2 regions of the Streptomyces sp. NPDC018693 genome follow, and region 1 is predicted to be linked to the other one. Evidence: predicted binding sites of a transcription regulator. Region 1 holds the regulator's gene; the other holds the start of a gene.
The links. The regulator HrcA, encoded in region 1, represses chaperone genes, less so after heat shock. The targets are predictions, from matches to a motif close to TTNGCACTCNGNNNNNCNGAGTGCNAA.
Positions count from the first base shown of each region.

Region 1 (4,031 bases):
TGGGCCGCGCTCGCACCGGCGGCGAGGACGGCGGCGATCTGGCTGCCGCGCATGATGCCGCCGGCGGCGACGAGGGGGATGCCTACGGTCTCGCGGACCTGGGCGAGCAGGGAGAGCAGCCCGATGCCGGCGCAGTCGTTCTCGGGGTTGTCGCGGTGGGTGCCCTGGTGGCCGCCGGCCTCCCCGCCCTGCACGATCACCGCATCGGCACCGGACCGCTCCACGGCGCGGGCCTCCTCGGCGGTGGTGGCGGTGACCAGGGTGAACGTGCCGGCCCGGTGCAGGGAGTCGATGACGTCCCGGCTCGGCACGCCGAAGTGGAAGGAGACCACCGGTACCGGGTTGTCGAGCAGCACGGCGAGCTTGGCGTCGTAGCCGTCGTCCCGCCCGCTGTCCGGGTCGCCCAGCTCGGTCTCGTACCAGCCGGCCTCACCGGCGAGCTGGTGGGCGTAGACCTCGACGGCACCGGACTCCGCATACTCCGGCTGCGGCATGAAGACGTTGACTCCGAAGGGGCGTCCGGTCAGGCTCCGCAGCTGCTTGATCTCCTGGTACATCCCGTCGGCGGTCTTGTACCCGGCGGCCAGGAATCCGAGCCCGCCCGCCTCACTGACGGCGGCGGCGAGCGGAGGCAGGGAGACACCGCCCGCCATGGGGGCCTGCACGATCGGCAGGGGGAACAGATCGGTCAGTGCGGAGGACATGACCGCATGTTGTCACGTCCCCCGCACGGCACCGAACCCGGGCTTCCATTGGCATAGACCGGTGACACAGCCCGATGGCACGGACCGCCTGGCCCGTGGAACGCGTCCACACCAGCTCCGCGTCAGCGCCCGTTGAACGCGTCCTTCAACCGAGAGAAGAGCCCCTGCTGTCCAGGCTGGAACTGCCCCTGCGGCCGTTCCTCGCCGCGTAGCTTCGCCAGCTCTCGCAGGAGGCGCTCCTGTTCGGGGTCGAGCTTGGTGGGAGTCTGGACCTCGACGTGGACGATGAGGTCGCCGCGTCCGCCGCCCCGCAGATGGGTGACACCGCGGCCGTGCAGCGGGATCGACTGGCCGGACTGGGTGCCGGGCCGGATGTCGACCTCCTCCATGCCGTCCAGGGTCTCCAGCGGCACCTTGGTGCCGAGGGCGGCCGCGGTCATCGGGATGGTCACGGTGCAGTGCAGATCGTCGCCGCGCCGCTGGAAGGTCGGGTGGGGCAGCTCATGGATCTCGACGTACAGGTCACCGGCGGGACCACCACCGGGCCCGACCTCGCCCTCGCCGGCCAACTGGATCCGCGTGCCGTTGTCGACACCCGCCGGGATCTTGACCGTGAGGGTACGACGGGACCGTACGCGCCCGTCACCCGCGCACTCCGGGCACGGCGTCGGGACGACGGTGCCGAAGCCCTGGCACTGCGGGCAGGGCCGCGACGTCATGACCTGTCCCAGGAAGGACCGGGTCACCTGCGACACCTCACCGCGGCCGCGGCACATGTCGCACGTCTGCGCGGACGTCCCCGGCGCCGCGCCCTCACCGCTGCAGGTGGAGCAGACGATCGCCGTGTCGACCTGGATGTCCTTGGTCGTGCCGAAGGCGGCCTCGTCGAGGTCGACCTCCAGCCGGATCATCGCGTCCTGGCCCCGCCGCGTCCGCGACCTCGGCCCCCGCTGGGACGCCGTACCGAAGAACGCGTCCATGATGTCGGAGAAGTTGCCGAAGCCACCGGCGCCGAAGCCGCCCGCGCCACCGCCGCCCGACTGCGAGAGCGGGTCGCCGCCGAGGTCGTAGACCTGCTTCTTCTGCGGGTCCGACAGCACCTCGTAGGCGGCGTTGATCTCCTTGAACCGCTCCTGGGTCTTCGGATCTGGGTTGACGTCCGGGTGCAGCTCGCGTGCGAGCCGCCGGAACGCCTTCTTGATCTCATCCTGCGACGCGTCGCGGCGCACGCCGAGAACGGCGTAGTAGTCCGTGGCCACTTACGACTCCGCCAGGATCTGTCCGACGTACCGTGCCACTGCGCGTACCGCTCCCATCGTTCCCGGGTAGTCCATGCGGGTCGGTCCGACCACGCCGAGCTTGGCGACTGCCTCGCCGCCCGAACCGTAGCCGACCGACACCACCGACGTGGAGTTGAGTCCCTCGTAGGCGTTCTCGTGCCCGATGCGCACGGTCATGCCCGAATCTCCCGCCTCGCCCAGGAGCTTGAGGAGCACGACGTGCTCCTCCAGTGCCTCCAGGACGGGCCGGATGGTGAGGGGAAAGTCATGTCCGAAGCGGGTCAGATTGGCGGTGCCGCCGATCATCAGCCGCTCTTCGTTCTCCTCGACGAGCGTCTCCAGCAGTGTGGAGAGCACCGACGAGACAGTGCCGCGGTCCTCGGCCTCGAAGGCGTCCGGCAGGTCCTCCACGAGACGCGGCACGTCCGTGAAGCGGCGGCCGGCGACCCGGCTGTTCAGCCGCGCCCGCAGATCCGCCAGCGAGGTCTCGCCGAACGGTGCCGGGCAGTCGACCATGCGCTGCTCGACCCGGCCGGTGTCGGTGATGAGGACCAGCATCAGCCGCGCCGGCGCCAGCGACAGCAGTTCCACGTGCCGCACCGTGGAGCGGCTCAGCGACGGGTACTGCACGACGGCGACCTGCCGCGTCAGCTGCGCGAGCAGCCGCACGGTCCGCGCCACCACGTCGTCGAGGTCGACGGCGCCGTCGAGGAAGTTCTGGATCGCCCGCCGCTCCGGTGCCGTCATCGGTTTGACACCGGCCAGCTTGTCGACGAACAGCCGGTAGCCCTTGTCGGTCGGGATCCGCCCGGCGCTGGTGTGCGGTTGGGCGATGTATCCCTCGTCCTCCAGGGCCGCCATGTCGTTGCGGACCGTGGCGGGGGAGACGCCGAGGTTGTGCCGCTCGGTGAGCGCCTTCGAACCCACCGGCTCCTCGGTGCCGACATAGTCCTGGACGATGGCACGCAGCACCTGGAGCCTTCGTTCGCTCAGCATCGCGCGCACACCTCCAGCGGTCGGTCCCTTGACGTTTCGCCTGGCACTCTTCGCGTGCGAGTGCCAGCGTTCCCCGGCCCAGTGTACGGCGGTGGGGTGCGCACTGGGCAAGGTCGGTCCCGCGGTACGGGTTCGTACAGCTAGCGTCCCGGTATGACAGTGACTTGGGAAGAGCTGGGGTGGGAACGTCTCGCGGCCGGGGTGGGCCGGTGCCGGCTGCCGGGCTGGGACTGTACGGCGGGGCTGGTCGTCGGGGTGGGCGCGGCGCTGCTGATCGACCCGGGGTCGAGCCTGGCGGAGGGGGTGCGGCTGCGGTACGAGGCGGAGGAGCTCACCGGTCACCGTGTGACCCATCTCGCCCTCACCCACCCCCACTTCGACCATGTCCTCGGGGCGGCGGCGTTCGCGGGCGCCGAGGTCTTCGGGGCGGTCGGCCTGGACACGCTGCTGGCGCACGGGGCGGAGGAGCTGCGCTCCGACGCCGTACGCCAGGGCCTCGACGCGGCCCTGGCGGAGGAGGCCGCCGACGCCCTGGTCCGACCCCACCATCTGGTCTCCGGCGAGTGGACGCTCGACCTGGGCGGCGACCGCCAGGTCCTGCTGGCGAACGTGGGCCCGGGCCACACGGCTCACGACCTGGCGATCCTCGTGCCCGGCGATCGGGAGGTCGTCTTCTGCGGCGACCTGGTCGAGGAGTCCGGCGAACCGCAGGCGGGCCCCGACGCCATGCCCGCCCAGTGGCCGGCCGCGCTGGACCGGCTCCTGAAGCTCGGCGGCGAGGACGCGCTGTACGTGCCCGGTCACGGAGCGGTGGTCGACGCGGCGTTCGTACGGCGGCAGCGGGACGAGCTGGCGGCGCGTTTCGGCGTGTCGTAGGTCAGGGCCGACGCCTTCTCCTATCGTCATCCGAATGCGCCAGTACTCCCCCGACCTGACCCCGCCCTGGAAGAAGCCCAAGCCGGTCCCCGAGGTCCCGGCGGAGCCCGGCCTGGTGGTGGAGGAGCCCGGCACCGGCTTCTGCGGCGCGGTGATCCGCTGCGAGGCGGGCACG
Region 1 covers NZ_JBIRZZ010000003.1:567,987-572,017, reverse strand. Annotated here, with positions in the region: gene ACH5AC_RS10950 (nitronate monooxygenase) at 1-704, opposite strand, end outside; gene dnaJ (molecular chaperone DnaJ) at 827-1,963, opposite strand; gene hrcA (heat-inducible transcriptional repressor HrcA) at 1,964-2,980, opposite strand; gene ACH5AC_RS10935 (MBL fold metallo-hydrolase) at 3,134-3,856, shown strand; gene ACH5AC_RS10930 (DUF3097 domain-containing protein) at 3,891-4,031, shown strand, end outside.

Region 2 (4,031 bases), on a different contig from region 1:
TGTCACCGCCCGGCATGCCGCCGCCGGCCGGGGCCGCGGCCTTCTCCGGCTTGTCGGCGATGACGGCCTCGGTGGTGAGGAAGAGCGCGGCGATGGAGGCCGCGTTCTGCAGGGCGGAGCGGGTGACCTTGGCGGGGTCGATGATGCCCTCGGCGACGAGGTCGACGTACTCGCCGGTCGCGGCGTTCAGGCCGTGGCCGGGGGTGAGGTTGCGGACCTTCTCCACCACGACGCCGCCCTCGAGGCCGGCGTTGACGGCGATCTGCTTCAGCGGGGCCTCGAGGGCCAGCTTGACGGCGGCGGCACCGGTGGCCTCGTCGCCCTCCAGCTCCAGCTTCTCGAAGACCTGGGACGCCTGCAGCAGGGCCACGCCACCACCGGCGACGATGCCCTCCTCGACGGCGGCCTTCGCGTTGCGGACGGCGTCCTCGATGCGGTGCTTGCGCTCCTTGAGCTCGACCTCGGTGGCGGCACCGGCCTTGATGACCGCGACACCGCCGGCGAGCTTCGCCAGGCGCTCCTGCAGCTTCTCGCGGTCGTAGTCGGAGTCGCTGTTCTCGATCTCGGCGCGGATCTGGTTCACGCGGCCCGCGACCTGCTCGGAGGAGCCGGCGCCGTCGACGATGGTGGTCTCGTCCTTGGTGATGACGACCTTGCGGGCCTTGCCCAGCAGGTCGAGGGTCGTGTTCTCGAGCTTGAGACCGACCTCCTCGGAGATGACCTCGCCGCCGGTGAGGATGGCGATGTCGTTCAGCATCGCCTTGCGGCGGTCGCCGAAGCCCGGGGCCTTGACCGCGACGGACTTGAAGGTGCCGCGGATCTTGTTGACGACCAGGGTCGACAGGGCCTCGCCCTCGACGTCCTCGGCGATGATCAGCAGCGGCTTGCCCGACTGCATGACCTTCTCCAGGAGCGGGAGCAGGTCCTTGACGTTGGCGATCTTGGAGTTCGCGATCAGGATGTACGGGTCGTCGAGGACGGCCTCCATACGCTCCATGTCGGTCGCGAAGTAGGCGGAGATGTAGCCCTTGTCGAAGCGCATGCCCTCGGTGAGCTCGAGCTCAAGACCGAAGGTCTGCGACTCCTCGACGGTGATGACGCCTTCCTTGCCGACCTTGTCCATGGCCTCGGCGATCAGCTCACCGATCTGGGTGTCGGCGGCGGAGATGGAGGCCGTGGAGGCGATCTGCTCCTTGGTCTCGACATCCTTCGCCTGCTCCAGGAGGGCGGCGGAGACGGCCTCGACGGCCTTCTCGATACCGCGCTTCAGGGCCATCGGGTTGGCACCGGCGGCCACGTTGCGCAGGCCCTCGCGGACGAGCGCCTGGGCGAGGACGGTGGCGGTGGTCGTACCGTCGCCGGCGACGTCGTCCGTCTTCTTGGCGACTTCCTTGACCAGCTCGGCGCCGATCTTCTCGTACGGGTCCTCGAGCTCGATCTCCTTGGCGATGGAGACACCATCGTTGGTGATCGTGGGGGCGCCCCACTTCTTCTCGAGGACGACGTTGCGACCCTTGGGGCCGAGCGTCACCTTCACGGCGTCCGCGAGCTGGTTCATGCCGCGCTCGAGGCCGCGCCGCGCCTCCTCGTCGAACGCGATGATCTTGGCCATGTGAAGTGGTCCCTCCAGGACTGGGGGTGATTCCTTCGGACCGCGCCCGCGCCCGCGACGGACGGCTCGCCGGCCTTGTGGTTCCTTGCCCCACCCGGCCTGCGGGCCTCACCGACCCGGTCCTTCGCTGTCACTCTCACCTTCAGAGTGCTAACGCCAATGATTAGCACTCGACCCATGCGAGTGCAAGCGGCTCTCGGAGGTTGCGGCCGGATCAGAGGCGGACGAGAGACGGATGAGAGGCGGATGAGAGGCGGATCGGCCGGTGGCGGACAGGGCGAAGGGCCCCCACCCGGGACGGGTGGGGGCCCTTCGTCGAAAAGAACGTTCAGGCGGTGACGCGAACCATGTCGGCCTGCGGGCCCTTCTGGCCCTGCGAGATCTCGAACTCGACCCGCTGGCCCTCTTCCAGGGTGCGGTAGCCGTCCATCTGAATCGCGCTGTAGTGGACGAAGACGTCCGCACCACCGTCGACCGCGATGAAGCCGTACCCCTTCTCCGCGTTGAACCACTTGACGGTGCCCTGAGCCATGCCTAACTCCCCTATTACTGGCCCTTGCACAGATCCACACTTCGCGGACCCGGGTCAGACCTCACCCCCCAGTCGTTGGGGGCGTGCGCCGGAACGCGTCGACCGCGGCTGAATGTATCTGTCCAACTGCCGTCTGCAACAGGTCAATCGGACGAGAAATCTGGACGCGTCGGGCCCGGAAAGTGGGGTCAATTACCCTGACTTCAGGTCAAGTCGGGCCCCACAAAGGGAACAAAAGCCGCGAAAGAAGCGCGCACTTTGGCTGCTTCTTGACGGGCGTAAGGCAGAAATCAAGGGCCTGCGACCCGGAGGCCGGGGCCGTGTTCCCCAACTGTACCGCGCTCAATCACGCAGAATTGCCCCCTCCGCTTCTCTCACGGAGGGGGCAATTCAGTGAACTCTCGGTAACCTCCGTTACCGAAGGTAATGATCAGCCGCCCGCGACCGCCGGGATGATGGAGACACCGGCGCCGTCGGGGGTCGCCGTCTCCAGGCCCTGCTCGAAACGGACGTCGTCGTCATTGACGTACACGTTCACGAACCGGCGCAGCTTGCCCTGGTCGTCCAGGACCCGGGCCGCGATCCCGGTGTGGTTCTTCTCCAGATCGGCGATGACCTCGGCGAGGGTGGCACCCTCGGCGGCCACCTCGGCCTGACCGCCGGTGTAGGTGCGCAGGATGGTCGGGATGCGGACGGTAACGCTCACTTGAAAACCTCCGGTGGGATGACTTGCCTAGGGGGGCGCGCGATTCAGACGAGGCCGGCGTCCCGGAACGACTCCAGGCTGGGCCGAATGGTCGCGGTGAGCCCCGTGCCCTCCACCGCATCCAGCGTCTTGAGACCATCCCCCGTGTTCAGCACGACCGTGGTCTTCGTCGGGTCCAGCACGCCGTTCTCGATCAGCTTGCGCGTCACGCCGACCGTCACACCGCCGGCGGTCTCCGCGAAGATGCCCTCGGTACGGGCCAGCAGCTTGATCGCGTCGACGACCTGCTCGTCGGTCACGTCCTCCACCGCACCACCGGTACGGCGCGCGATGTCCAGGACGTACGGCCCGTCGGCCGGGTTGCCGATGGCCAGCGACTTGGCGATGGTGTTCGGCTTCTGCGGGCGGACCACGTCGTGGCCCTCCTTGAAGGCCACCGACACCGGCGAGCAGCCCTCGGCCTGCGCGCCGAAGATCTTGTACGGCCTGTCCTCGACGAGCCCCAGCCTGATCAGCTCCTGCAGCCCCTTGTCGATCTTCGTGAGCTGGGAGCCGGAGGCGATCGGGACGACCAGCTGGTCGGGGAGCTGCCAGCCGAGCTGCTCGCAGATCTCGTACGCCAGGGTCTTGGAGCCCTCCGCGTAGTACGGCCGCAGGTTCACGTTGACGAAGCCCCAGCCCTCGCCGGCCGGGTCGCCGATCAGTTCGGAGCAGAAGCGGTTGACGTCGTCGTAGTTGCCCTCGATGCCGACGAGTTCGCCGCCGTAGATCGCGGCCATGACGACCTTGCCCTGCTCCAGGTCGTGCGGGATGAACACGCAGGAGCGGAAGCCGGCGCGGGCGGCGGCGGCGCCGACGGCACCGGCGAGGTTGCCGGTGGAGGAGCACGAGAGGGTGGTGAATCCGAAGGCGCGCGCCGCCTCCAGCGCCTGGGCGACCACGCGGTCCTTGAAGGAGTGCGTCGGGTTGCCGGAGTCGTCCTTCACGTACAGCCCGCCGGTCACGCCCAGCTCGCGCGCCAGGTTGTCGGCCTTGACGAGCTTGGTCCAGCCGGGGTTGAGGTTCGGCTTGTCGGCCACGTCCGCCGGGACGGGCAGCAGCGGCGCGTACCGCCAGATGTTCGCGGGACCCGCCTCGATGCGCCTGCGCAGCTCCTCGGTGTCGTACGAGGAGAAGTCGTA
Region 2 covers NZ_JBIRZZ010000009.1:68,697-72,727, reverse strand. Annotated here, with positions in the region: gene groL (chaperonin GroEL) at 1-1,612, opposite strand, end outside; gene ACH5AC_RS23395 (cold-shock protein) at 1,941-2,144, opposite strand; gene ACH5AC_RS23390 (MoaD/ThiS family protein) at 2,575-2,850, opposite strand; gene thrC (threonine synthase) at 2,895-4,031, opposite strand, start outside.
Region 2: groL (chaperonin GroEL) is a predicted target of HrcA. The motif match lies at 1,776-1,802, and genes of this name have one in related genera.